Regions from separate parts of the Blastococcus sp. SYSU D00820 genome, predicted to be linked through region 2. Evidence: riboswitches for the same ligand, from Rfam matches in the RefSeq annotation. Region 2 holds a riboswitch; each other region holds the start of a gene.
The links. Region 2 has a riboswitch for S-adenosylmethionine ahead of ACI79R_RS07650 (ABC transporter substrate-binding protein). Riboswitches for the same ligand answer to the same signal wherever they lie in the genome.
Positions count from the first base shown of each region.

Region 1: it holds a riboswitch for S-adenosylmethionine, as region 2 does, so the genes downstream of both, ACI79R_RS01425 (bifunctional o-acetylhomoserine/o-acetylserine sulfhydrylase) here and ACI79R_RS07650 (ABC transporter substrate-binding protein) in region 2, are expected to answer to the same signal.
Region 3: it holds a riboswitch for S-adenosylmethionine, as region 2 does, so the genes downstream of both, thrC (threonine synthase) here and ACI79R_RS07650 (ABC transporter substrate-binding protein) in region 2, are expected to answer to the same signal.

Region 1 covers NZ_JBJGZW010000001.1:305,449-314,772, reverse strand. The annotation lists gene ACI79R_RS01450 (hypothetical protein) at 1-311, shown strand, start outside; gene ACI79R_RS01445 (zinc-binding dehydrogenase) at 308-1,339, opposite strand; gene ACI79R_RS01440 (hypothetical protein) at 1,378-2,076, shown strand; gene ACI79R_RS01435 (hypothetical protein) at 2,217-2,963, shown strand; gene ACI79R_RS01430 (hypothetical protein) at 3,049-3,933, shown strand; SAM riboswitch class IV at 4,025-4,140, shown strand; gene ACI79R_RS01425 (bifunctional o-acetylhomoserine/o-acetylserine sulfhydrylase) at 4,186-5,478, shown strand; gene metX (homoserine O-acetyltransferase MetX) at 5,494-6,624, shown strand; gene ACI79R_RS01415 (threonine aldolase family protein) at 6,642-7,703, shown strand; gene ACI79R_RS01410 (cysteine desulfurase-like protein) at 7,731-8,930, shown strand; gene gdhA (NADP-specific glutamate dehydrogenase) at 8,927-9,324, opposite strand, start outside.
Region 2 covers NZ_JBJGZW010000004.1:178,482-187,805, reverse strand. The annotation lists gene ACI79R_RS07680 (NtaA/DmoA family FMN-dependent monooxygenase) at 1-211, opposite strand, end outside; gene ACI79R_RS07675 (LLM class flavin-dependent oxidoreductase) at 220-1,422, opposite strand; gene ACI79R_RS07670 (DUF1684 domain-containing protein) at 1,415-2,296, opposite strand; gene ACI79R_RS07665 (dipeptide ABC transporter ATP-binding protein) at 2,293-3,951, opposite strand; gene ACI79R_RS07660 (ABC transporter permease) at 3,948-4,868, opposite strand; gene ACI79R_RS07655 (ABC transporter permease) at 4,865-5,821, opposite strand; gene ACI79R_RS07650 (ABC transporter substrate-binding protein) at 5,821-7,446, opposite strand; SAM riboswitch class IV at 7,760-7,870, opposite strand; gene ACI79R_RS07645 (sulfotransferase family protein) at 7,929-8,912, opposite strand; gene ACI79R_RS07640 (hypothetical protein) at 9,014-9,324, shown strand, end outside.
Region 3 covers NZ_JBJGZW010000006.1:36,704-46,027, reverse strand. The annotation lists gene ACI79R_RS09050 (alpha/beta fold hydrolase) at 1-2,834, shown strand, start outside; gene ACI79R_RS09045 (ABC transporter permease) at 2,906-3,787, shown strand; gene ACI79R_RS09040 (HAD hydrolase family protein) at 3,835-4,653, opposite strand; SAM riboswitch class I at 4,713-4,839, shown strand; gene thrC (threonine synthase) at 4,852-6,153, shown strand; gene ACI79R_RS09030 (cold-shock protein) at 6,363-6,563, shown strand; gene groL (chaperonin GroEL) at 6,838-8,466, shown strand; gene ACI79R_RS09020 (DUF72 domain-containing protein) at 8,629-9,324, shown strand, end outside.

The DNA.
Region 1 (9,324 bases), on a different contig from region 2:
TCTACCTCTACGTCCGGCCGGAGACGACCGGCACCACCCCCGCCTCGGACACCCCGTCGCAGCCGGTCGAGGTCGTGCCGCTGCCGACCACCAGCGCGCCGCCGGAGCCGACGAGCACGGCGCCGCGCCCGACCGCCGCACCGACGACGGACGAGGACGGCACCGAGCAGCCGGCCGAGACCTCCCCGACGCCCGAGGAGACCGAGACCACCGCGCCGACGACGACCGCGCCGGGCACCACCTCCGCCCGCCCGTCGGCGCCGGCGACGACCCCGGAACCGACCGCGGAGGGCACCGCCCCCACGACCTAGCCGAACTCGGTCACCACGGCGATGCCCGGCGCGCGGCCGACCTCGGCGAGCGCGGCGCCGGCGTCGTCGAGGCCCAGCCGCCGGGTGACCAGCGCGTCCGGCCGCAGCCGGCCGGCGGCGACCAGGCCCAGCATCTCGGGATAGGCGTGCGCGGCCATCCCGTGGCTGCCGAGCACCGCCAGTTCCAGGGCGATCACCCGCTCCATGGGGACGGCGGCCCGGCCGGCCGCCGGCGGCAGCAGGCCGACCTGCACGTGCCGCCCGCGCGGCCGCAGGCAGCCGATGGACGCCGCGCAGGTGGCCGGCGTGCCGGCGGCGTCCAGCGAGACGTGCGCGCCGCCGCCGGTGGCCTCGGCGACCGCACCGGGGACGTCGTCGCCGGAGAGCAGCGCCACCTCCGCGCCCATCGCGGTGGCCAGCTCCAGCGCGCCCGCCGAGACGTCGACGGCGACCACCCGCGCCCCGGCGGCGGCCGCCACCTGGACGGCCGAGAGCCCGACGCCGCCGCAGCCGTGCACCGCCACCCACTCCCCCGGCCGGACGGCGGCCACCTGCGTCACCGCGCGGAACGCGGTGGCGTACCGGCAGCCCAGCGCGGCGGCGACGTCGAACCCGACGGCGTCGGGGAGGGCGACGAGGTTGACGTCGGCGGCGTCGAGGGCGACGTACCCGGCCAGCGACCCCCAGTGCGTGAAGCCCGGCTGGGTCTGCCGCGGGCAGACCTGGTGGTCGCCCGCGGCGCACTGCGCGCAGCGCCCGCAGGCGTTGACGAACGGCACGGTCACCCGGTCGCCGACCGCCCAGGAGCGCACGCCCGCGCCGACCGCGGCGACCGTGCCGGCGAGCTCGTGCCCGGGCACGTGGGGGACGGCCACGTCGGGGTCGTGGCCCTGCCAGGCGTGCCAGTCGCTGCGGCAGATGCCGCTGGCGCCGACGGCCACCACCGCGCCGCCCGGCGCGGGGTCGGGGGCGGGCACCTCGCGCACCGCGAGCGGACCGCCGAAGGACTCGAAGACCAGGGCACGCACCGCACCAGGCTGCCGCACGCCGCTCCTAGGCTCGTCCGGTGACCTCCCTGACCGTTCCCGCCCGCTTCTGCGGCCCGCCCGCCACGGCCAACGGCGGCTACCTCGCCGGCCGGCTGGCCGCGCTCGTCGGCACGCCCGCGGTCGCCGTCCGGCTGCGCCGGCCCACCCCGCTGGACCGGGAGCTCGACGTCCGGTCGGAGGACGGCGCGGTCGCGCTGTACGACGGCGAGGAGCTGCTCGCCCGGGCCGAGCCCGCGACGCTCGAGCTCGAGGTGCCGCCGGCGCCCGGCGTCGAGGAAGCGGCCGCTGCCGCGGCCGGCCGCGCCTGGGCCGACCACCCGTTCCCCCGCTGCTTCGGCTGCGGGCCCGAGCGCGAGCCCGGCGACGGGCTGCGCACGAAGGTCGGCCCGCTCCCTGACCGCCCGCAGGTGTGGGCGGGGGTGTTCCGGCCGGCCGCCTCGCTGCCCTCGGCCGGCGGGGTGGCCGCGCCGGAGACGGTGTGGGCCGCGCTCGACTGCCCCTCGTTCCAGCCCCTGGCGCCGGAGGACCCGCGGCCGCACGTGCTCGGCACGATGACCGCCCGCCAGGACCGCCCGGTCCGGCTGGACGCCGACCACGTGCTGCTCGCCTGGCTGACCGGCCGCGACGGCCGCCGGACCACGAGCGCCTCGGCGCTGATCGGCCCGGACGGCGCGGTCCGCGCCGCCGCCACCGCCATCTGGTTCCCGCTCGCTTGAGCCTCTGAGCTGCGGTTCTCACCGCGCGTAACGGGGCCGTCACGAGGAACCACCGCATCGGGCGACGCGATCGGAGAGGTGCGCGGCGTCGCCGTCCTCTTTCCTGGGAGCCAGGACACCGGCAGCGGGAGGAGGCGGCGATGGCCGAGGCATGCGCGCGCCGCCCCCTGCGCCGGTGGGCCGGCCGGGCTCTGACCGTGACCGGGCTCGGCGCCGGTCTCTGGCTGCTCGGGACGGCGGCCGGCGGGGACGTCGCCGCCGCCGAGGAACCGGCGCCGGGCCTGCTCGGCGGCACCGTCTCCGTGGTCGCCGACCTCGCCGACCGGACCCTGCCCCCGCTCGTCGACGCCGTCGCGCCCCCGGTCACCGGGGTCACCGGGGCGGTGACGTCCCTCCCCGCGGCCGTCGCACCCGTGCTGGAGCCCCTGCGGCCGACGCTGCCCCCGGTTCCCGAGGTGCCCGCGGTCCCCGCGGTGCCGGCCGTGCCCGTTCCCGCGCCCGCCGCGGCTGTGGCCCCGGCCGTCCCGGCCGGCGAGGCGGCGGTGGAGGTGCCGACCGTGCCGCCGGCGGCGCCCGCCGCCGCACCGGTCCTCGCGAGCGTCACCGAGGTCCCGGGGACCGCGACGCCGTCCCCCGCGGCCGCCACCGGCACCGCGGCGCCCGCGCCCGCACCCGAGCTCCCCTCCCCCGCGCCGGCGCCCCTGACCCCGGCGGCCGGCACCTCCTCGTCGGCCGCCGGCAGCGGCGCCGGCGGGGCCGACCAGCCCGCCGGCGACCTCGCGGCCGTCGTCCGGGCGACCGACGTCCTGTCGCCGCCCGGCGCGCCGGGTGGTCCGCCGGACGACGTCCGCACCCCCGCGGGGGATCTCTCCGCCACCCCCGACTGAGGACGCGCCCACCGGCTCCCGGCCGGTCCGGCGCACCGCCCCGCGCCCTCCCGGGCGCGGGTCCCCCCTCAGTCAGGAGAGATCCATGAACACCTGGGTTGCACGCGGCCTGCGGGTCGCGCTGTTCACCGGCGGCCTGCTGGCCGTCGGCACCGGCGTCGCGAGCGCCGACGAGGGCCTGGACGTGCGCGTCCCGGTCACCGTCACCGACAACGCGGTGTCCGTCCTCGGGGACGCCACCGCCACCGGCGGCGCCCCGGCCGCCGCCGCTCCGGGCCTCGACCTCGGCATCCTCTCGGTCTCCGTGCCGGTCACGGTCGGCGGGAACGCGGTGGCCGTGCTCGGCGACGCCACCGCGACCGGGTCCCCGTCCACCGGGGCTCCCGCGCCCGCGGCACCGGCCCCGGCCGGCGGCGGGGCGGTCGACCTGGCCGTGCCCGTGACCGTCACCGGCAACGCCCTCGCCGTCGGCGGGGACGCCACGGCCACCCCGGCCCCGGCCACCCCGGCCGCGTCGAGCACGCCGGCTCCGGCGCCGGCTCCGGCCGGCGACGGATCGCTGCTCGACCTCGACGTCCCGGTCACCGTCTGCGGCCTGGCCGTCGGCGTGCTCGGCGACGCCCACGCCGATGCCGGCTGCCCGGCCCCGGCGACCGGCCCCGCTCCCGGGACCGGGCACCCCGGCCCGGGCAGCGGTGGGGGCACGTGCACCTGCCCGCCGGCCGCCCCGGCGCCCTCCGACCGGCTCGACCGGCCGGAGTCGCCCGCGGCACCGCACGGCCTGCTCCCGGCCGCGTGGTCGGGTGGTGCGACGTCCGCTGCCGGCACGTCCGGTGGCACCGGGACCACCGGCGGCGCCGGTGGGCTGGCGTACACCGGTGCCGGCGTGGCCGCCCCCGCGCTGCTCGGGGTCGGCGCCCTGCTGGCCGGTCTGGCACTGACCGCCCGCCGGTGGGCCTCGCGCGGCTGACCACCGTGCCGCGGGCCCGGCTCCGGCCGGGCCCGCGGTGCGCGGGACCCCCGTGACGGGTGGGACGACGGCGGCGCTATCTTCGGCGGTGGCTCACGAGAGGCAGCGAGAAGCACCTGGCTGGCTGCCCGGCAACCTCTACTCCGTCTGAGGTGCTCCAGGGGAAGAGCCGGTCGGACGGCGCCCGCCGCCCGACAAGGACGGAGTCCTCGGTGCGCCGCCGGGTCTCCCGACGAGAGGAGAACGGCGCGCATGACCGACCCGCAGAGCTGGAGCTTCGAGACCCGGCAGATCCACGCCGGCAGCAGCCCCGACCCCACCACCGGCGCCCGGGCGCTGCCCATCTACGCGACCACCAGCTACCAGTTCCGCGACGCCCAGCACGCCGCCGACCTGTTCGCCCTGGCCGAGATGGGCAACATCTACACCCGGATCATGAACCCGACGCAGGACGCGCTCGAGCAGCGCGTCGCGTCGCTGGAGGGCGGCGTCGCCGCGCTCGCCGTCTCCAGCGGCCAGGCCGCCGAGACCCTCGCCATCCTCAACATCGCCGAGGCCGGCAGCCACATCGTCGCCTCGGCCTCGCTGTACGGCGGCACCTACAACCTGCTGCACCACTCGCTGCCCAAGCTCGGCGTCACGGTGTCCTTCGTCGAGGACCCCGACGACCCGGAGAACTGGCAGTCGCTGGTGCAGGAGAACACCAAGGCCTTCTACGCCGAGTCCATCGGCAACCCGAAGGGCGACATCCTCGACATCAGCGCGGTCGCCGAGGTGGCCCACCGCAACGGCGTCCCGCTGATCGTGGACAACACCATCGCCACGCCCTACCTGATCCGCCCGATCGAGTTCGGCGCCGACATCGTCGTGCACTCGGCCACCAAGTACCTGGGCGGCCACGGCACGGCCATCGCCGGGCTGATCGTCGACTCCGGCAACTTCAACTGGACCGGCGGCAAGTTCCCCGGCTTCACCGAGCCCGACCCGACCTACCACGGCGTCGTCTACGCCGACCTCGGTGCGCCGGCCTACGCGCTCAAGGCCCGGGTGCAGCTGCTGCGCGACCTCGGCCCGGCGATCAGCCCGTTCAACGCCTTCCTCGTCGTCCAGGGCATCGAGACGCTGTCGCTGCGCATGGAGCGGCACGTGGCCAACGCCCAGCGGGTGGCCGAGTTCCTCGAGGGGCACGACGCCGTCGACCGGGTCAACTACCCGGGCCTGCCGTCGTCCCCGTGGCACGCGGCGCAGCAGAAGTACGCTCCGCGCGGCGCGGGCGCGGTGCTCACCTTCGAGCTGCACGGCGGCGTGGAGGCCGGCAAGCGGTTCGTCGACGCCCTCGAGCTGCACAGCCACGTGGCCAACATCGGCGACGTGCGCAGCCTGGTCATCCACCCGGCCTCGACGACGCACTCGCAGCTGACCCCCGAGGAGCAGCTGACCACCGGCGTCACCCCGGGCCTGGTGCGGCTGGCCGTCGGTCTGGAGGGCATCGAGGACATCCTCGCCGACCTCGAGGCCGGGTTCCGGGCCGCCAAGTCCTCCTGAGCGGGGAGGCCTGAGATGAGCGGGGTCCGGGACGCCGGCCCGGCGTCCCGGACCCCGGCGCCGTCCCGGCCGGGCGGCTGGCGCGAGGGCGATCCGGCCGGGCGCCGGCTGTTCCTCGACGTCGGCGGCCCGGTCGTGCTCGAGCGCGGCGGGGTGCTGCCCGGCGTCCGCGTCGCCTACGAGACCTGGGGCACGCTCGCCCCCGACGGCGGCAACGCGGTGCTCGTCGAGCACGCGCTGACCGGCGACAGCCACGTCGCCGGGCCGGCCGGACCGGGGCACCCGACGCCCGGCTGGTGGGAGGGCCTGCTCGCGCCCGGCGGGCCGCTGGACCCCGCCGAGTGGTTCGTCGTCTGCGCCAACGTGCTCGGCGGCTGCCAGGGGACCACCGGCCCCTCCTCGACGGCCCCGGACGGCGAGCGGTGGGGGTCGCGCTTCCCCGAGATCACCGTCGGCGACCAGGTGCGGGTGGAGATGGCGCTGGCCGACGCGCTGGGCATCCGGCGCTGGGCCGCGGTCGTGGGCGGCTCGATGGGCGGCATGCGGGCCCTGGAGTGGGCCGTCGCCGCGCCGGACCGGGTGGCCGGGCTGTTCTTCCTCGCCTCCGACGCCGTCGCCTCCGCCGACCAGATCGGCACGCAGACCACCCAGCAGGCCGCCGTCCGCGCCGATCCGCGCTGGCGCGGGGGCGACTACGACCTCGATGACCCGCCGCTGGACGGCCTGGGCATCGCGCGGCGGATCGCCCACCTCACCTACCGCAGCGCCTACGAGCTGGGCGAGCGGTTCGGCACGACGGTGCAGGACGACGGCCGCTACGCCGTCGCCTCCTACCTCGACCACCACGCCGACAAGCTGACCGGCCGGTTCGACGCCGGCAGCTACGTGGTGCTCACCGAGGCCATGAACAGCTGGGACGTCGGCCGCGGGCGCGGCGGCGTCGAGGCGGCGCTGGCACGGGTCACTGCCCGCGCGGTCGTCGCGGGGGTGGACAGCGACCGGCTGTACCCGCCCGAGCAGCAGCAGCGGGTGGCCGACGCGCTCGGCGTCCCCCTGCGCCTGATCGCCTCGCCGTACGGGCACGACGGCTTCCTCATCGAGATCGACGCCGTCGGCGCCCTCCTCGGGGAGCTGCTCGGCGCCTGACGGCGGACGATGCCCGGGTGGACGACGACCTCCGCGCCCTGCGCGCCGCCTGCGACCGCGCCCTGCCCGGGCACGGCACCTGGCGCCCGGCCGAGCTGCTGGCCACCGTGCCCGCCGACACCGAGCCCGACCGCTACGGCGAGGGCGGGGTCGTCGCCGAGCTCGAGGCCGAGGTGGCCGCGGTGCTGGGGCACCCGGCCGCGGTCTACCTGCCCAGCGGCACCATGGCCCAGCAGGCGGTGCTGCGGGTGCACGCCGAGCGCCGCGGCCGCCGCACCGTCGTCTTCCACCCCGAGTGCCACCTCGCCCGGCACGAGGAGCAGGCGCTCGAGCGGCTGCACGGGCTGGTCGGCCGGCCCGCCGGCGACCGCTCCCGGCTGCTCACCGCCGACGACCTGGCCGCAGTGGCCGAGCGTCCGGCCGCGCTGCTGGTCGAGCTGCCGCAGCGCGACCTGGGCGGCACCCAGCCGCCCTGGGACGACGTCGCCGCGCAGGTGGCCTGGGCGCGGGAGCGCGGCGCGGCGGCGCACCTCGACGGCGCCCGGCTGTGGGAGTCCGCCGCCGGGTACGGCCGGCCCCCGGCGGAGGTCGCCGGCCTCTTCGACACCGTCTACGTGAGCTTCTACAAGGGCCTCGGCGCGCTCGCCGGCTGCTGCCTGGCCGGGCCGGCCGGCGTGGTCGCCGAGGTGCGGGAGTGGCGGCGGCGGATGGGCGGCACGCTGTTCGGGCTGTGGCCGGGCGCGGCGTCGGCGCTGGGCTGCCTGCGCCGCCGGCTGCCGCTGATGCCGGCCTACCTGGAGCGCGCCCGCGAGGTCGCCGGCGCCGTCCGCGACCTGCCCGGGGTCACCGTGGTGCCCGATCCACCGCAGACGCCGATGCTGCACCTGCTGCTGCGCACCACGCCGGAGGCCTTCGGTGCCGCCGCCCGCCGCCTCGCCGAGGGCGGGCTGTGGACGTGGGAGCGCGCCATGCCCACCGGCGACCCCGGTGCCGTGCGCGTCGAGCTGCCGGTCGGCGACGCGACCCTCGCGCTGGACCTCGCCGAGATCCGGGACGCCGTGACCGCCCTGCGCGGCTGAGCGCGCCGGCCGATAGCGTCGGGAGCCGTGGGTCTCGACGTCGCCGCGCTGCGCGCCTGCTTCCCGTCGCTGGCCAGCGGCACCGCCCACTTCGACGGCCCCGGCGGCACCCAGGTGCCCGAGGCGGTGGGCCGCGCGGTGGCCGCGGCGCTCACGGCACCGGTCGCCAACCGCGGCTCGGTCACGGCCGCGGAGCGCTTCGCCGACGCCACCGTCGTGGCGGCGCGCGCGGCGATGGCCGACCTGCTGGCCGCCGACCCTGCGGGCGTGGTGTTCGGGCGCAGCGCCACGGCGCTCGCCTTCGACCTGGCCCGGACGCTGGCCGCGGACTGGGGGCCCGGCGACGAGGTGGTGGTCACCCGCCTGGACCACGACGCCAACATCCGGCCGTGGGTGCTGGCCGCCGAGGCGGCGGGGGCCACCGTGCGCTGGGCGGCCTTCGACCCGGCCACCGCGGAGCTGACCGCCGACGACGTCGCCGCGGTGCTCTCCGAGCGCACCCGGCTGGTCGCGGTGACCGGGGCGTCGAACCTGCTGGGCACCCGCCCGCCGGTCCGCGCGATCGCCGACCTGGTGCACGCGGCCGGCGCGCTGCTGGTCGTGGACGGCGTGCACCTCACCGCGCACGCGCCGGTCGACGTCGCGGCGCTCGGCGCGGACCTCTACCTGTGCTCGCCGTACAAGTTCCTCGGCCCGCACTGCGGCGTCCTGGCCGCCGACCCCGCGCTGCTGGCCACCCTGCGGCCGGCCAAGCTGCTGCCGTCGACCGACGCCGTGCCCGAGCGCTTCGAGCTCGGCACGCTGCCGTACGAGCTGATGGCCGGCACGACGGCGGCGGTCGACTTCCTCGCCGGACTGGGCGGTGCGGGCACCCGCCGGGAACGGCTGGTCGCGGCCATGGGCGCGGTCGAGCAGCACGAGGACGGCCTCCGCGAGCGGCTGGAGGCGGAGCTGGCCGAGCTGCCCGGCGTCCGGCTGTGGTCGCGGGCGGCGCGGCGCACCCCGACGCTGCTGCTGACCTTCGACGGGCGGGACGCCGCCGACGCCTACGCCTTCCTCGCCGGCCGGGGCGTCAACGCCCCGGCCGGCTCCTTCTACGCCCTCGAGGCCAGCCGGTGGCTCGGCCTGGGCGACACCGGCGGCCTGCGGGTCGGCCTGGCCCCCTACACCGACGACGACGACGTCGACCGGCTGCTCGCCGGCCTGCGGGAGTGGCTCGCGGGCTAGATCAGCCCGTGCGCGTGCACCGCCTCGGCGACCTGCAGGAACCCGGCCACGTTGGCGCCGAGCACCAGGTCGCCCGGGGTGCCGTACTCCTCGGCGGTCTCGTGGCAGCGGGTGTGGATGTCGCGCATGATCTCGGCCAGCCGGGCCTCGCTGTGCTCGAAGGTCCAGCGGTCGCGCGAGGCGTTCTGCTGCATCTCCAGCGCGGAGGTGGCCACGCCACCGGCGTTGGCCGCCTTGCCCGGGGCGAAGGCGACGCCGGCCTCCCGCAGCACCTTCACCGCCGAGGGCGTCGTGGGCATGTTCGCCCCCTCGACGACGTACCGGCAGCCATTGCGGGCGAGGACGGCGGCGGCGTCGGCGTCCAGCTCGTTCTGGGTGGCCGAGGGGATGGCGA
Region 2 (9,324 bases):
CGACGACGTCGAGGTCGTGGATCTGCCCCTTGTGCTCGCGCAGCCGCAGGCCCTCGGCGAGGAAGAAGAAGTCGAACCTCCCCCGCTCGGCGGTCTGCGCCATCTGCACGAAGGAGGAGAACTCGATGTGGCTGCCGGCCGCGGGGTCGCTCCACACGGTGGTGTTGTTGACGCCGGGGAAGTGCGCGGCGAGGTGGATCTGCTTGGTCATGGGGGTCCTCAGGCGGTCGCGGTCGCGTAGCGGTTGGCCGGGCGGGGCAGGCCGAGCAGCCCGCGCAGGGTGGGCGCCTCGTAGGCGGTGCGGAACAGCCCGCGGCGCTGCAGCTCGGGCACCAGCCGGCCGGTCACCTGTGCCAGGTCGTGCGGCAGGGTGGCCGGGCGCAGCCGGAAGCCGGTCAGCCCGGCGGCGGCCCACTCGGTGAGCAGGTCGGCCAGCTGGGCCGCCGAGCCGGTGAAGACACGGGCGTCGCTGCGGTAGGCGGCGCCGGCGACGTCGTCCAGCCGGCGCAGCCGGGCGGCCGCGGCGGCCGGGTCGTCGTCGAGGACGACGACCAGGTCGCCGAAGACGTGCACGGTCTCCCCCGCCCGGCCGGCCGCCCGCTGCAGGTCGCGGACCTCCCCGACGATCGCCGCGGCGTCGGCGGCGTCGCGCGGGGTCACGAAGCCGACGTCGGCGTGCCCGGCGACCAGCTCGTAGGGCACCGTCGAGTGCGCCAGCGCGGCCACCACCGGCTGGCCCTGCGGCGGTCGCGGCGTGATGGAGGGCCCGCGGACGGAGAAGTGCCGGCCCGCGAAGCCGATGGGGTGGAGCTTGTCGCGGTCGACGAACCGGCCGGTGGCCGCGTCGCGGATCTCGGCGTCGTCCTCCCAGCTGTCCCAGAGCCGGCGGACCACCTCGATCCAGTCGCCGGCCTCGCCGAACAGCTCGCGCACCACCTGCTGCACCTCGGGGGTGTCGGAGGCGTCGCGGTCGAACGCCGGCGCCGGGCGCCGGCCCACGTGGGCGTACTCGGCGGCACCGGTGCTCACCCGCACGCGCACACCGGCCCGGCCGGTGCTCACGTAGTCCAGGGTGGCGACGGCCTTGGACAGGTGGAACGGCTCGGTGTGCGTGACCACCGCCGTCGGCACCAGGCCGATGCCGCGGGTCAGCGGCGCGACGCGGGCGGCGACCTGGACGGCGTCCAGCCGGCCGCGCACCCGGTCGGTGCGCTCGTCGGCGGTCCACGGGTCGTCGGACTGCAGGGCGAAGCCGTCCTCCAGCGTCACCAGGTCCAGCAGGCCGCGCTCGGCCTCGCGCACCAGGTCGGTCCAGTAGCCGGCGGTGAACAGGTCGGCCGGGCGGGCGCAGGGCTCGCGCCAGGCGGCCGGGTGCCAGCCGGCGCCGTCCAGTGCCACCGCCAGGTGCAGGTGCTCAGGCATCGAGGACCGCTCCGTTCTCGGTCGCGCGGGCCAGGCCGCGGGTCAGCGGGGTGCGCTCGCCGGCCTCGACGGCGAGCGGCAGGCGGTTGCCGGCCGGCGGCAGCGGGCAGGTGGCCAGGTCGGTGTAGGCGCAGGGCAGGTTGACCGCCCGGTTGAAGTCGAGGACCAGCCGGCCGGCGCCGTCCGGCGGGCCGGCGGCCAGCGAACGGAAGGCGTAGGTGGTGTCGCCGGAGGTGGCGTCGGAGAACAGCAGGAGCAGGCCGCCGGGCTCGTGCCCCGGGAACGCGGTCAGCGCGTGCTCCTGCCCGTCGAGCACGAACCGCACCACGCCGGGGGCGTCGTAGACGTGCCGCACGCCCTCGACCGCGCCGTCCACGGCGGTCGGCCGCGGGACGTCGAACGGCTCGAACCGGCCCTCGACGACCCACCGGGGGTCGGCCGGGTAGGCCGGCGTCCCGGGGTGGCCCAGCCGCAGCGGCGAGCGCGGATCGCGCGGGCGGACGACGTGGCGGCCGCCGCGCTCGGCGAGCTCGACGACGGTGTCGCCGGACCGGGTCAGCACGCTCTCCCGCAGCCCCAGCGCGCCGAAGACGTGCTCCCCCCGCACCGGCTCGCCGTCGACGAGGAGCTCCTCGCCGGCGCCGAGGGTGACCACGACGCCGCGCAGCCCGTCCGACCACGACCCGGGGGCGCCGGGCACCCGCTGCGGCGTCCCGCCCAGCCAGGACAGCGCGGTGACGGCGAGGAAGCCGTGCGGCGCGGTGAGGGCGGCCTCCTTCTGCTCGTGCCACTCCGCCCAGGCGCGGGCGAAGTCGCTCCCGGTGCCGGTGCCGGTGCCGGTGTCGGTGTCGGTGGTGAGGGGACTCGCGGTCATCGGGGACCTCCGGGGGTCGGGACGGGGGCGCCGGCGCCGGGGATGGCGGCCAGCAGCTCGCGCGTGTACTCGTGGGTGGGCTGCTCGAACAGGCGGGCGGTGGGGCCGGACTCGACGACCCGGCCGGCCCGCAGGACCACCACGGAGTGCGCCACCTGGCGCACCACCGCGAGGTCGTGGGAGATGAACAGGTAGGACACGCCGGTGCCGGCCTGCAGCTCGGCGAGCAGGTCGAGCACCTGCGCCTGCACCGAGACGTCCAGCGCCGAGACCGGCTCGTCGCAGACGACGAGCTCCGGGGAGAGCGCCAGCGCCCGGGCGATCGCCACCCGCTGCCGCTGGCCGCCGGAGAGCTCGGCGGGCCGGCGGCCGAGCACCGTGGCGGGCAGCGAGACCCGCTCCAGCAGCTCGCGGGCCCGGGCGGTGCGCGCTGCCCGGTCGCCGACGCCGAAGGCGCGCAGCGGCTCGGTGACGACCTCCTCGATGGAGAACCGCGGGTCCAGCGACGCGTAGGGGTTCTGGTAGACCAGCTGGGCCCGGCGGCGCAGCCGGCGCAGGTCCGCCCCGCGGGCGGCGGTGACGTCCTCGCCGTCGAAAAGCACCCGCCCCGCCGTGGGCCGGGTCAGCCCGAGGAGCATCCGGGCGGTCGTGGACTTGCCCGAGCCGGACTCCCCGACCAGCGCGAGGGTGCGCCCGCGCTCGACGGTGAACCCGACGCCGGCGACGGCGGACAGCACCCGGGCGCCGCCGGCGGTCCGGGGCAGCGGGAAGTCCTTGCCGAGGCCCTCGACGACCACCAGCGGCCGCGCGGAGCTCGCCGGCTCCGCGTCCCGGTCGGCCACCGCGACCGGCGCGGACCGGACGGCGGCCAGGCTGGGTGCGCTGGCCAGCAGCCGGCGGGTGTAGGGGTCGCGCGGAGCGGTGAGCACCTGCGCCGTGGGGCCGGTCTCGACGATCCGCCCCTCCGACATCACCGCGACCCGGTCGGCCCGGTCCGCGGCCACGCCGAGGTCGTGGGTGACCAGCAGGACCGCCATGCCGAGCTCGGCGGTCAGCGAGTCCAGGTGGTCGAGGATCCGCTTCTGCACGGTCACGTCGAGCGCGCTGGTCGGCTCGTCGGCGATGAGCAGCTGCGGCCCGGCGGCGATGGCGACGGCGATCAGCGCCCGCTGCCGCATGCCCCCGGACAGCTCGTGCGGGAACTGCCGCGCCCGCACCGCCGGCTCCGACAGCCCGGCCAGCTCCAGCAGCTCCACGGCGCGCGCCGCGGCCGGCCGCCGGCCGGCCAGGCCGTGCACCCGCAGCACCTCGGCCACCTGCGCGCCGATCCGCTTGGTCGGGTTGAGCGACACGGTCGGGTCCTGGGGCACCAGGCCGATCCGGGCGCCGCGGACGGCCCGCAGCTCCCGCTCCGTCGCGCCGGCGAGGTCACGGCCGCCGAAGCGGATCTCCCCGCTCTCCACCCGGCCGCCGGCCGGCAGCAGGCCCACCACGGCGTGCGCGGTGGTGCTCTTGCCCGAGCCGGACTCGCCGACGAGCGCGACGACCTCGCCCGGGGCGACGTCGAGGTCCACCCCGCGGACGGCGGCCACCGGGCCGGTGCGGCCGGCGTAGGCGACGGTCAGCCCGCGGATCTCCAGCAGCGGCGCGCTCACCGGGTCGCCGCCCACTCGCCGTCCAGCGCCCGGGCGATCCGGTTGATCGCCAGCACGGTGCCGGCCAGCACCAGGCCGGGCAGCGTGGACAGCCACCAGGCGTTGCCCAGGTAGTTGCGGCCCTCGGAGATCAGGTTGCCCCACTCCGGCGCCGGGGGCGCCGCGCCGTAGCCGAGGAAGCTCAGCGAGGAGACCGCCAGCACGGCGGTGGCCAGCTCGAGGGTGGCCAGCACGAGCACCGGGCCCAGCGAGTTGGGCAGCACGTGCCGCCCGAGGACGCCGTACCAGCGCACCCCGGCCGACCGCGCGGCCTCCACGTAGACGGCGGTGCGCACCCGCAGCACCTCGGCGCGCATCACCCGGGCGAACCCGGCGACGCTGGCCACGCCCACGGCGATCGCGACCTCGACGGTGCCGTAGCCCAGGGCGGTCACCAGGGCCAGGGAGAGGAACAGCGCCGGGATCGACAGCAGGACGTCGACGACCCGCATGATCACGTCCTCGACCCAGCGGCCGACGAAGCCGGCGACCAGGCCCAGGGCACCGCCGACGACGAAGGCCACCGCGACCGCGATCAGCGTGGCCTTGAGCGACAGCGCCGCGCCGTGGACGACGCGGGCGAACACGTCGCGGCCCAGCTCGTCGGTGCCGAACCAGTGCGCGGCCCCGGGGGCGGCGAAGTTGTCCGCCGGCTCGCCGACCAGGGGGTCGGCGGAGGTGAACAGCGCGGGTGCGAAGGCGGCGGTGACCACCAGGAGCACGAGCACGCCGGAGAGCACCAGGCCCGGCCGGCGGGCGAGGAAGCGCAGCAGCCGCCGCGGCGTGCCCCGGCGGGCCGCTCCCGCCGCCGGCCGCGCCGGGGCCGGGGCCTCGGCCGCCGGCGGGGCGACCAGGCTCGGGACGAGGACGTCGGTCATGCCGGACTCCTCCTCGGGCCGGCGACGACGATGCGCCGGTCCAGCAGTGGGTAGACGAGGTCGACGGCCAGGTTGACCAGCACGAACACCAGCGCGCCGAGGACGACGACGCCCTGCACGAGCGGCAGGTCCTGGGAGCCGACGGCCGCCGCGGTGACCCGGCCCAGGCCGTCGCGGGAGAAGACCGTCTCGATGACGACGCTGTTGGCCAGCAGCTGGCCGGCCAGCAGGCCGACGACGGTCAGCGCGGGCAGCGAGGCGTTGCGCAGCGCGTGGGACAGGTGGATCCGCAGCCGGCCGGCGCCCTTGGCCCGCGCCGTCTGGACGTAGGGCTCGTCCAGCGTGGTCAGCAGGCTCTTGGCCAGCACCTGCGCGACCAGCGCGCCGGTCGGGATCGCCAGCGCCACCGCCGGCAGCACCAGGCTGGCCGGCCCGGCGTTGCCGAACGCCGGGAAGAGCCCGAGCTGGAACGACAGCACCTGCACCAGCACCAGACCCACCCAGAACGTGGGCACCGAGACCCCGAGGCCCGGCAGCGACAGCAGCAGCTGCCGCAGCCAGCGGGCCCGCGTGTAGGTGGCGGTCAGCGCCAGCCCCCCGCCGAGCAGGACGGCGAGGGTGAGCGCCGCACCGGTCAGCTGCAGCGTCGGCGGCAGCGCGTCGGCCAGCGTGGTGACCACCGGCCGGCCGGTGCCGACCGAGTCGCCCAGGTCGCCGGTCACCGCGTCGCCGAGGTGGGTGAGGTAGCGGACCAGCAGCGGGTCGTCGTAGCCGTACTCCGCGCGCAGCTGGGCCAGCTGCTCCTCGTCGACGGTGCCGGCGTCCATCCCGGCGCTGGCCATCGCCGTCACCGGGTCCCCGGGCAGGGCGTCGAGCACCAGGAAGGAGACGGTGTAGGCCGCCCACAGGACGACCACGGCCTGCGCCAGCCGGCGCAGCACGTACCGGCCCATCAGGACTTCCAGGTGTCGTGCAGCTGGATCCGGCTGGAGGCGTCGAAGGCCAGGTCGTGCACCGTGGGCGCCACGCCGAGCGTGGTCTGCAGCTCGACCACCGGCACCAGGTAGGCCTCGTCCACCAGCAGCTGCTGGGCCCGCGCGACGAGCTCGGCACGCTGAGCGGGGTCGACGGTGGCGGCCTGCTCCAGCAACACCTCGTCCAGCTCGCCGGCCGGCACGCGGTAGGTGTTGGACAGCGCCGAGGAGAACTGGGTCCGCAGGATGTCGGCGTCGGCGCGGGTCACGTTGCCCCAGGCGGCCTGGAAGTCCCCGGCCTGCAGCTGCGGCAGCAGCTGGGCGATCGGCTGCTCGCGCAGCGTCAGCTCCACCCCGACCGCGCGCAGCTGCTGCTGGATCAGCTCCAGCGCCGGCTGGTTGGTGCCGGCGACCGGCGCCCAGAGCACCTCCAGGCTGAGCCGGGCGCCGTCCTTCTCGCGGATGCCGTCGGCACCGGGCACCCAGCCGGCCTCGTCGAGCAGCGACTGCGCCTCCTCGGGGTCGGTGGCGAGGGAGTCGGAGAGGTCGGTCCAGCCGGGGGTGGTGTGCGCCAGCGGGCTGGAGGCCGGCTCGGTGCCGCTCGGGAAGACCGCGTCGACGATCTCCTGCCGGTCCACGGCCAGCGAGATGGCCGAGCGCACCCGGGGGTCGGCCAGCAGCGGCAGGGAGTTGTTGAAGCCGAGGTTGAACACGACGCCGGGGTTGGCCCGCGCCTGCAGCTCGATGCCGGCGCCCTCGAGGGCGGCCTCGTCGGCCTGGCCGACGCTGCCGATGGCGTCGACCTGGCCGGACTGCAGGCTGCCGGTCCGCACACCCGCCTCGGGCACGATCTGGAAGACCAGCCGGTCGAGGTAGGCCTCGCCCTCCTTCTCCCACAGCGAGGAGCCCCAGTCGTAGCCGGTCCGCTTGGTCAGGCTGATCGACTGGTTCTGCACGTAGTCCTCGAGCACGAAGGGCCCGGAGCCGGCGATGCCCTCGGCGCAGCGCTGCTCGGGCGGCAGCGCGGCGCTGGCCGAGGAGACCAGGCCGAGCGAGTGCGTGGAGGTCGCCTGCAGGAACTGCACGTTGGGCGCGCTGAAGGTGATCTGCGCGGTGAGGTCGTCGACGACCGTCGTCCCGGTGTAGCCGACCAGGTAGCCGCGGGCCAGGCCCGCCAGCGGGCCCAGGCCCGGGATCGCGTCGAGGTTGTCCTTGACCACCTGCGCGGTCAGCGGGGAGCCGTCGCTGAAGGTGACGCCGGGCCGCAGGTGGAAGGTGAACGTCGTCGCGTCCGGGCTGACCTCCCAGCTCTCGGCCAGCCACGGCACGATCTCGCCGGTCTCGGGGTCCTGGTCGGTGAGGGAGTCCACCAGCTGGCGGACCGAGTAGATGGTGTCGTTGCTGCCGACCTGCTGGGGGTCGACGCAGCCGGCGTCCGATCCGACGGCGAAGGTCAGGGTGCCGCCCGACTGCGGCTCGCCGCCGGCCGCGGCGCCGCCGCCGGAGCTGCCGGTGCCGCAGCCGGCCAGCACGAGGGCGGTGGCCAGCGCCGGGGCGGCGAGGGTGGGAACGGCGCGCAGGCGCCGGGGACGGACGGTGCTCACGGGGAGGGCTCTCCAGAAGACGTGCGTGGGCGGACCACGACAGCGGGGTGGGCAGGCAGCCGCGACCCGGTGCCGCACGGCGGGCGTGCGGCACCGGGGACGGGGCCGGGTGGTGCGGGGGAACCGGGCGGGGCGCCGGGGAGGGCCGGCCCGGGAAGGGGTCAGGCGCCGGGACAGAGGGCGCTGGTGACCAGCTGCAGGTCGATGTGACGCCGGCAGAAGGTCAGGAGGGTCGGCCGCGGCACCGTGGGCGCCGCTGCGTCTCGACCGTCGTGCACGTCGGTTCCTCCTGGACCTCCCCGGACCCGCCGGGGAACCACGCTTGCGGGGCGGGACCGCCTCGCCGGGCCTTCACCTGGAGCACCCCACCGCGGAGGAGGGTTGCCGGTCAGCAAGCCAGGGCTTGTCGCTGACGCTCGATGCCGACGCGGACGTTAACCGGCCGGAGCCAATGACGTCAATGTCGATCGACTTGGTGCGATTTAGTTCTCACCCCGCGCTGCCGAGCGGGAGCGGAAGTCGCCCCGCCCGGTGTCGGCCCGCCAGTCGGCGAAGGACTCGCCGGTGAGCTCCTCCAGCAGCGCGATGTCGTCGAGCAGGGGCGCCAGCACCTCGCGGCGGACCTCCACCGGCAGCGGCGGGCGCGCGGTCCGGCCGGCGTGCAGGGCGGCCAGCAGGGGCCGGCCGACCTGCCGCCAGACCTGCGGCGGCGCGTAGGCGCCCAGCGCCGCCCCGGCCCGCGCGATGTGGGCGAGGGCGCGGTGGCGGGCGGTGTCGGCGACGTAGGGCTTGACGTTCTCCGGCGGCACGGCGTGCGCCAGGCCCGCGGCCACGCCGAGGAAGGCGCTGACCCGGTCGAGGGTCTGGCGCGGGGTGTCCACCAGCTCGCGGTAGCGCAGCACGCAGACCTGCTCGCGCGGGAGGTGCGTGTAGAGGTCGCGCAGCTGCTCGCCGTAGCGGGACAGCCCGCGGTAGTGCCAGAAGGGCGCCCACCCGGCGGCGATCCGCCGCTCCTCCTCGCGGACGGCCCGGAGGAAGTCGGCCTCGGGCTCCAGGCCGTCGGCGCGCAGGTGCACCCAGTTGGACCAGGCCCGGTCGACCGGGTCGCGGACCACGGCGATCACGCGGACGCCGGGGACGTCGGCGGCCAGCCGGGCCTGCGCCGCCCGGTCGTAGAGGTAGAAGGGCGTGCTCTCCCCCCGGACGGCATCCTCGGGGGCGGCGGCGAACAGCGCCAGGTACTCCTCGCGCCGCCAGATCCACTCGCGGGCGCTGTGCGCGTCACCGGGGCCGCGCTGCCCGCTGCGGGGCGGCGGCCGGCCGTCGGTCAGGTAGTACTTCGGCTCCTTCACCGGCGACAGGTAGAGGCCGGGATGGGTGGCCAGCGCCGCGTGCAGCGCGGTGGTGCCCGCCTTGGGTGCACCGGCGATGACGAAGTGGGGCAGCCGGCCGGCCGTCGCGCTCATCGGATCCCTCCTGGTCCCGCGGCCCGCGCCGCGGTGTAGACACGGACGAGCGCCCGGACGGTCCCGGCGCCCCCAGCACGCTCGGCGAACGGAGTCCCCGCGTGACCGCAGCACCGCCCCGGCTCCCCGATCCCGCCCGGTTCTGGGCCGACGCGCAGGTGGTGCTCGAGCCGGAGGACCCGCGGCCGGGCTCCTGGGCCGGGGGGCCGTCGGCGGCGTACGTGGACGGCACCTGGTGGCTGGCCTACCGGCTGCGGCGGCCGGTCGGCGAGGGCCGCGGCTTCGGCAACGTCGTGGCCCGCTCGGCCGACGGCGTGCGCTTCGAGCCCGTCGTCGCGGTGAGCAAGGACCGGTTCGGCGCGGAGTCGCTGGAGCGTCCGGCCCTGGTGCACACGCCCGAAGGCCGCTGGCG
Region 3 (9,324 bases), on a different contig from region 2:
TGCTCGCCCTGCTGCTCGCCGGTGGCCTGACCGTCTCGCTGCCCGCCGCGCCCGCGGCGGCCGCCGAGGACGTCGCCACCGAGGACGCCCGCGTGCCCTCCGGCACCGGGGCCGACGCCGTCGAGCTGGACACCACGGTGTACGTGCCCGAGTCGGCCACCGCCGACAGCCCGGCGCCGGCCGTCGTCCTGGCGCACGGCTTCGGCGGCAGCAAGGACTCCGTCGCCGACGACGCCCGCGACCTCGCGGAGCGCGGTTTCGTGGTGCTCACGTACTCCGCGCGCGGGTTCGGCGCCAGCACCGGCCTGATCGGCCTGGACGACCCCCGCTACGAGGTCGCCGACCTGTCCACGCTGCTCGACCGGCTGGCCGAGCGCGACGACGTCCTCCTCGACGGGGACGGCGACCCCCGGGTCGGCGTCGCCGGCGGCTCGTACGGCGGCGCGCTGGCGCTGCTCGGCGCGGCCTACGACGACCGGGTCGACGCGATCGCCCCGCAGATCACCTGGAACTCGCTGACCAGCGCGCTGTTCCCCGACTCGACGGGCACCGTCGACGACGGCACCCCGGCGGCCACCCCGCTGGACAGCGACACCGGCGTCTTCAAGCAGATGTGGGCCGGCCTGTTCTTCGGGGTCGGCTCGGTGCCGACCGGCGGCCTGCTGGCCGCGCTCGGCGGGGGCGGGGGTGCCGGCGGCGGCTCGAACGGCGACCGGCCGGCGTTCGACCCGGCGTCGCTGGACCCGGAGACCGTCGAGCAGGCGCTGGCCTGCGGCAGGTTCCGCCCGGAGATCTGCGCGGCCTACCAGGACGCCGCGACCACCGGCACGCTCACGCCCGAGGTCGCCGAGATCCTCGACCGCAACAGCCCGGCCGGCGTCCTCGACCGGATCTCCGCCCCCACGCTGCTGGTGCAGGGCACCCAGGACTCGCTGTTCGGCCTCGGCCACGCCGACGCCAACGCCCGCGGCATCGCCGCGAACGGCACGCCGGTCCGCGTCGTCTGGTACGCCGGCGGGCACGACGGGCAGGCCTCCGACCGGGTCACCGCCGACCTCCGCGAGCAGGTCGCCGGCTGGTTCTCCTGGTACCTGCGCGACGAGGACGACCCCGAGCGCGGCACCGACCCCGGCACCGGCTTCGAGTTCCCGGCGCCGACCGGGCTGGGCGGCGGCTCCGGGCTGTCGGTGCAGGGCGGCTCGCAGACCGTCGTCGCCGCCGCCTACCCGGGGCTGGACGGCGAGGACGCCGCCGAGCGCCGCACGGTCGCCGTCGCCGGCCCCACCCAGCCGGTGGTGACGCCGGCCGGCGGAGCACCCGCGGCGATCACCACCGTGCCCGGGCTCGGCGCCCTGACCTCCGCCCTGGGCGGCACGACGATCGAGATCCCCGGCCAGTTCGCCGTCTTCGACAGCCGGCCGCTGGACGGCGCCGTCGAGGTGGTCGGCGCACCGACCGTCGACCTCGCCGTCGCCTCGCCGACCGGCACCGCGACGCTGTTCGCCAAGCTCTACGACGTCGGCCCCGACGGGTCCATGACGCTGCCCTCGGGCCTGGTCGCCCCCGTCAGCCTGACCGGCGTCTCCACCGACGTCGCCGCCCCGACGACGGTGCCGGTGACCCTGCCGGCGATCGTGCACCGGTTCGAGGCCGGCCACACCATGCGGATCGTCGTCTCCACCACCGACCAGGCGTTCGCGCTGCCCGACGAGCCGACGATCTACTCCGTCGCGCTGGCCGACGGCGACGGCGCGGTGCTGGCCGTCCCCGAGGTCGCGGCCGGCCCGCAGTCCGAGGGCAGCGTCTCCCGCTGGTGGGTGCTGCTGGCCGTGGTCGTGGGCCTGGGCCTGCTCGGCTGGCTGGCCGCGGTCCTGTGGGGCCGCCGGCGGCGGCGCCGGGTGTCGGAGGTCGAGCCCGACGGCGAGGACGTGCCGCTGCGCTTCGAGGGGGTGACCAAGGCGTACAAGGACGGCTTCGTCGCCGTCCGGGACCTCTCGTTCGAGGTCCGCCGCGGCCAGGTGCTCGGCCTGCTCGGCCCGAACGGGGCGGGCAAGACCACCTCGCTGCGGATGCTCATGGGTCTCATCCGGCCGACCTCCGGGCGGATCAGCATCTTCGGGCACGCCGCCGGCCCGGGCGCGCCGGTGCTGTCCCGGCTCGGCTCGTTCGTGGAGGGCACCGGCCTGCAGCCGCACCTGTCCGGCCGCGACAACCTGCGGCTGTACTGGGCGGCCACCGGCCGGCCGGCCGAGGACGCGCACATGGAGGAGGCGATCGAGGTCGCCGGCCTCGGTGCGGCGATCGACCGTCCCGTGCGCCGCTACAGCCAGGGCATGCGCCAGCGGGTGGCGATCGCCCAGGCCATGCTCGGCCTGCCCGACCTGCTGGTGCTCGACGAGCCGACCAACGGGCTGGACCCGCCGCAGATCCACGCCATGCGCGAGGTGCTGCGGTCCTACGCCGCGACCGGCCGGACGGTGATCGTCTCCAGCCACCTGCTCAGCGAGATCGAGCAGACCTGCAGCCACGTCGTCGTCATGGCCAAGGGGCAGAAGATCGCCCAGGGCACGGTCGAGGAGATCGTCGGCACCGGCGGCTCGGTGCTGGTCGGGCTGACCGACGAGGCCGAGACCGAGCGCGCGGTGCAGGTGCTGTCCGGGCTGCCCGGCGTCGCCGCCGAGCGCACCGACGAGGGCCTGGTCGCCGACCTCGGTCCGGAGACCAGCCGTGCCACCGCGCTGCAGGCGCTGGTCGAGGCCGGCGTCGGTGTCGACCAGTTCACGCCGCGGCGGCGGCTCGAGGACGCCTTCCTGGCGCTGGTGGGGGAGTCGTGAGAACGACGGGCGAGGGAGCATCGCAGGGAGCGCCAGCCACCGAGGAGCGGATCGAGTCCGGAGTCGAACCGATGAGCGTGAGCACGACGAACGAGCACGTGCAGGCGACCGGCGCGGTCGCGGGCTACCGGCCCGAGCGGACCCTGCGGCTGTCGGTGGAGCTGCGCCGGCAGTTCAAGCGGCGCCGCACGCTGGGCGTGCTCGTGCTGATGATCGCCCTGCCGCTGGTGCTCATCGCGGCGCTGCAGCTGGGCGCCAGCGAGAACGCCCAGCAGAACAGCCGGCTCAACCTGGTCGACGTCGCGACGGCGAGCGGGCTGAACTTCACGCTGTTCGTGCTCTTCGCGACCACGAGCTTCTTCCTCGTAGTGGTGTTCGCGCTGTTCTTCGGCGACACCGTGGCGGTCGAGGCCCAGTGGGGGTCGCTGCGCTACGCGCTGGCCACCCCGATCCCGCGGATGCGGCTGCTCCGGCAGAAGTGGCTGGCCGCGCTGGTGCTCTCGGTCGGGGCGCTGGTGCTCGTGGTGGTCGTCGCGCTGGTCGCCGGGGGCATCGCGTTCGGCTTCGAGGCGATCCAGACGCCGATCGGGGTGACCCTCCCGCAGGGCGAGGGGCTGCTGCGGCTGGCCGGGATGGTCGGCTACCTCGCCGTCCACCTGCTCGTCGTCGGCACGCTGGCGTTCTGGCTGTCCACGGTCACCGACGCGCCGCTGGCCGCCGTCGGCGGGGCGGTGTTCACGATGTTCGTGTTCGCGATCCTCGACCAGGTGGAGCAGCTCGGCGGGATCCGGGACTGGTTCCCGACCGCCGAGGAGTTCGCCTGGACCGACCTGCTGCAGACGCCGGTCGACTCCGGGGACCTCTTCCGCGGCGTCATCCAGTCGCTGGTCTACGCCGTCGTCTTCACCGCGCTGGGCTTCCGGCACTTCGCCCGCCGGGACGTCACCAGCTGAGCTGATCGGAGTGCCACGGGCGCGGAAACCGCGCCGTGGCACTCCGATCAGAGCGAGGCGAGGACCGCCTCGGCCCAGCCGTCGCCCATGGCGGCCCCGGCCACGGTGACGTTGGGGACGGCGGCCAGCCGCTCGGCCATGCCGTCGACGCGCGCGCCGTTGGCCGGCACCCACAGCCGCCCGACGGCGGGCGCCATCTCCAGGTCGCTGACGCTGTCGCCGATGGCCACCGCGTCCTCCGGGTCCAGGCCCCGCCGCTGCAGGTCCCAGGCGATGGCCGCGCCCTTGTCGATGCCGCGCGGCATGAGGTGGTAGACCCGCGCCGGGCCGCCCGGCTCCAGCCCCATGCGGGGGGAGTACGGGATCGCGCCGTTGTCCTTGAGCGTCAGCCAGCCGTGGCCGAGCTCGGCCAGCTCGGCGTCGACGGCGAGGGTGTCGACCCGCCCGCGCAGCAGCGCGTCGGTGCGGTGGGTGGCGTGCCAGGGCGCGTGCCACTCCAGCTGGCCCGGGTGGCGGGCGAACAGCTCGTCGAGGACCCCGAGCTCGGTCATCACCGACACCGGCTCCCGCCCCGCGTACCGGGCCGGCAGGTCGCCGGTGAGCTCGTGGGTGTCCCGGCCGCCGTTCCAGCCGACCAGCGCGCCCAGCTCGGCGATGGCGCCGTCGGCGGCGAAGATCCGGGCGGCCTCGGCCACCTGCTCGTAGGTGCGGCCGCTGACCAGCACCAGGGGCACCCCGGCGCGGTGCAGCGCGAACAGGGCGGCCGCCGGGCCCTCGGTCAGCTCCCGGTCGGAGGTGTGCCAGAACGACCCCCGCCAGCCCACCATCGTGCCGTCGAGGTCGGTGTAGACGATGCGCGCAGCCACGCGCGCATCCTGACCGTCCGGTGGGCGCTCCCGGCGCGCGGGTACAGTTCCCCCCGTTCCACTCATCCAGAGGGGCAGAGGGACACGGCCCGACGAAGCCCCGGCAACCGCCCCCCGCAGTCGCGGGGCGGCAGGTGCCAATTCCGTCCCGCGCGGCTCGACGGCCCGACGCGGGGAAGATGAGGAGGTAGTCGTCGCATGACCCTGACCGCTCCCGGTTCCGCCCAGGCCGACTCCAGCGCCGGCGGCCCCGTTCCCCCCTGTCCCGCCCGCGGGCTGGTCTGCCGCAACTGCGGCGCCACCTTCGGCCTGGTCGCCGAGCACGCCTGTGCCGAGTGCTTCGGCCCGCTGGAGGTCGACTACGACCCCGAGCTGATGGCCGCGGTGACCCGCGAGCAGATCGAGGCCGGTCCGCAGAACATCTGGCGCTACGCCGCCCTGCTCCCGGTGGGCCAGGACCCGGCCGACCGGGTGAGCCTCGACCCGGGCATGACGCCGCTGGTCCGCGCCGACCGGCTGGCCGCCGAGCTCGGCATCACCGGTGGGCTGTGGGTCAAGGACGACTCGGCCAACCCCACCCACTCGTTCAAGGACCGCGTGGTCAGCCTGGCGGCCACCGCCGCCAAGGGGCTGGGCTACGCCAAGATCGCCGCGGCCTCGACCGGCAACCTGGCCAACTCCGTGGCCGCGCACGCCGCCCGCGTCGGCCTGCCCTCCTACGTCTTCATCCCCGCCGACCTGGAGCCGGGCAAGGTCGTGCAGTCGGCGGTCTACGGCCAGACGCTGGTCGCCGTCGAGGGTTCCTACGACGACGTCAACCGGCTGACCAGCGAGCTCGCCGAGACCGACGAGTTCGAGGACACCGCCTTCGTCAACCAGAACGTGCGGCCGTACTACGCCGAGGGCTCCAAGACCATGGGTTACGAGATCGCCGAGCAGCTCGGCTGGCGGATCCCGGCCCAGGTCGTGATCCCCATGGCCTCGGGCTCGCTGCTCACCAAGGTGGACAAGGCGTTCCGCGAGCTCGCCACCGCGGGCATCGTCGAGGCCACCGAGTGGACGATCTTCGGTGCGCAGTCGGCCGGGTGCGACCCGATCGCCACCGCGTTCGACAACGGCTGGGACGTCGTCAAGCCGGTGAAGCCGACCGGCATCGCCAAGTCGCTGAACATCGGCAACCCCGCCGACGGCCCGTACGCGCTCGACGCGATCCGGCGCACCGGCGGCTCGGTGGGCCGGGTGGGCGACGAGGAGATCGTCCAGGGCATCCGCGACCTGGCCCGCACCACCGGCGTCTTCGCCGAGACCGCCGGCGGGGTGACCGTCGCGGTGCTGCGCCAGCTGGTCGCCGACGGCCGCCTGGACCCGGCCAAGGAGACCGTCGTCCTCAACACGGGGGAGGGGCTGAAGACCCTCGACCCGCTGGAGCCGGTGGTCGGCCCGACGCACACCGTGGAGCCCTCGCTGCGGTCGGTTCGACAGGCGGGGCTCATCGCCTGAGGGCTAGGCTGGTCACCTGACCGGGTGAGGGAACGAGATCGTCCCTCCCTCCGGGTATCGGTCGTGCATCGACCTGGTGTGTTCGATGTCTCCTTGTTGTACGTTCTCGCGCGGTTCGAGTTCCACGTTCGTGTCCGACGGGCGGAAGAGCTGGTTCCCGGTCCCCGGCATCACGGGGGCCGTCCGCACGCACGATCGTGGGAGCGCACGTGGCACAGGGCACCGTGAAGTGGTTCAACGCCGAGAAGGGCTTCGGCTTCATCGCCGTCGACGGCGGCCAGGACGTCTTCGTCCACTACTCGGCCATCCAGATGGACGGGTACAAGTCCCTCGACGAGGGGCAGCGGGTGACCTTCGAGGTCGTCCAGGGCGAGAAGGGTCCGCAGGCCGACGGCGTCCGCGTCGCCTGAGTCCAGCGCCCGAGCGCCCCGCCGAGGCCCGGTCCCCCCTGGGGGCCGGGCCTCGGCCGTTTCCGGGAACAGGCCCCGCCGACCCCCCGTTCTTGCACTCGGCAGGGTCGAGTGCCAGACTCGGGATTGGCACTCGACAGTGCCGAGTGCCAATCAGGTCGGAACGGTGAGGCACCGGTCCGCGGGCCGACGGAGTGCCCGCAGGTATCGGTGTCGTCCGTCGCGGGCGCCGAACCCGGCCGTGCAGCGATCCATGCATGGAGGACATCACCACATGGCCAAGATGATCGCCTTCGAGGAAGAGGCGCGCCGCGGCCTCGAGCGGGGCATGAACACCCTCGCCGACGCCGTCAAGGTGACCCTCGGTCCCAAGGGCCGCAACGTCGTGCTCGAGAAGAAGTGGGGCGCTCCCACCATCACCAACGACGGTGTGAGCATCGCCAAGGAGATCGAGCTCGAGGACCCCTGGGAGAAGATCGGCGCCGAGCTGGTCAAGGAGGTCGCGAAGAAGACCGACGACGTCGCGGGTGACGGCACCACCACCGCCACCGTGCTCGCCCAGGCGCTCGTCCGCGAGGGTCTGCGCAACGTCGCCGCCGGCGCCAACCCGATGGCCCTGAAGAAGGGCATCGAGAAGGCCGTCGAGTCGGTCACCAGCTACCTGCTCTCGACCGCCAAGGACGTCGAGACCAAGGAGCAGATCGCCGCCACCGCGTCGATCTCCGCCGCCGACACCGCCATCGGTGAGCTCATCGCCGAGGCGATGGACAAGGTCGGCAAGGAAGGCGTCATCACCGTCGAGGAGAGCAACACCTTCGGCCTCGAGCTCGAGCTCACCGAGGGCATGCGCTTCGACAAGGGCTACATCTCGCCCTACTTCGTCACCGACGCCGAGCGCATGGAGGCCGTCCTCGACGACCCGTACGTGCTCGTCGTCAACTCGAAGATCAGCACCGTCAAGGACCTCCTCCCGCTGCTGGAGAAGGTCATGCAGTCGGGCAAGCCGCTGGCCATCATCGCCGAGGACGTCGAGGGCGAGGCCCTCGCGACCCTGGTCGTGAACAAGATCCGCGGCACCTTCAAGTCCGTCGCCGTCAAGGCCCCGGGCTTCGGCGACCGCCGCAAGGCCATGCTGACCGACATCGCCATCCTCACCGGTGGCCAGGTCATCAGCGAGGAGGTCGGCCTCAAGCTCGACAACGCCGGCCTCGAGCTGCTGGGCCGCGCCCGCAAGGTCGTCGTCACCAAGGACGAGACGACGATCGTCGAGGGCGCCGGTGACACCGACCAGATCGCCGGCCGGGTGAACCAGATCCGCGCCGAGATCGAGAAGTCGGACTCCGACTACGACCGCGAGAAGCTGCAGGAGCGCCTGGCCAAGCTGGCCGGTGGCGTCGCCGTCATCAAGGCCGGCGCCGCGACCGAGGTCGAGCTCAAGGAGCGCAAGCACCGCATCGAGGACGCGGTGCGCAACGCCAAGGCCGCCGTCGAGGAGGGCATCGTCGCCGGTGGTGGCGTCGCCCTGGCGCAGGCCACCACCGTTGCGTTCGAGAAGCTCGAGCTCGAGGGTGACGAGGCCACCGGTGCCAACATCGTGCGCGTCGCGCTCGAGGCCCCGCTGAAGCAGATCGCCGTCAACGCCGGCCTCGAGGGCGGCGTCGTCGCGGAGAAGGTGCGCAACTCCGAGGTGGGTCACGGCCTCAACGCCGCCACCGGCGAGTACGTCGACCTGGTCGCCAACGGGATCATCGACCCCGCCAAGGTGACCCGCTCGGCGCTGCAGAACGCCGCCTCCATCGCGGCGCTCTTCCTCACCACCGAGGCCGTCATCGCCGACAAGCCGGAGAAGAACGCTCCGGCCATGCCGGGGGCCGACGGCGGCATGGGCGGCATGGACTTCTAAGAGGACCACGTCGCCCCCACGGCACGCTCCGCGTGTCGCGGGTCCCTGCGACGCAGCCTTCCAGCAAGTCCCCGGCAGGGGCGGTCCGCGCGAGCGGGCCGCCCCTGTCGGCGTCTTCCGGCCGGTGCGTCGGTCGCGGTCGGCCCGGGTAGGCGGCTGGACGTGGCCGTGATCATCGGGACGTCCGGGTGGCAGTACCGCGACTGGCGCGGGCGCTTCTATCCCCAGCGGCTGCCGCAGCGGCTGTGGCTGGAGCACCACGCCACGTACTTCGCCACGGTGGAGAGCAACAACGCCTTCTACCGGCTGCCCGAGCGCGCCACGTTCGAGGCCTGGCGGCAGCGCACGCCGGAGGACTTCCGGTGGGCGGTCAAGGCCAGCCGGTTCCTCACGCACATCAAGCGGCTGCGCGACCCGGAGGAGCCGGTGGGCCGGCTGATGGAGCGCGCCGCGGGCCTCGGGGAGCGGCTGGACACCGTCCTGCTCCAGCTGCCGCCCACGCTGAAGGCCGATCCCGAGCTGCTGCGCGAGTGCCTGGCCCGGTTCCCGGCGTCGGTGCGGGTGGCGGTCGAGCCGCGGCACGACAGCTGGTGGACCGACGAGGTGCGCGCGCTGCTCGAGCGCTACGGCGCGGCCCTGTGCTGGGCCGACCGGGGCGAGCAGCCGGTGGCCCCGCTGTGGCGCACCGCCGGCTGGGGCTACCTGCGGCTGCACACCGGCGCCGAGGGCTGGGCCTACCGGCCCGAGGCCCTCCAGCAGTGGGCCGACCGGCTGGCCGCGACCTGGGCCGACGACGAGGACGTCCTCGTCTACTTCAACAACGACCCCGGCGGGGCCGCGGTCACCGACGCGGTCGTC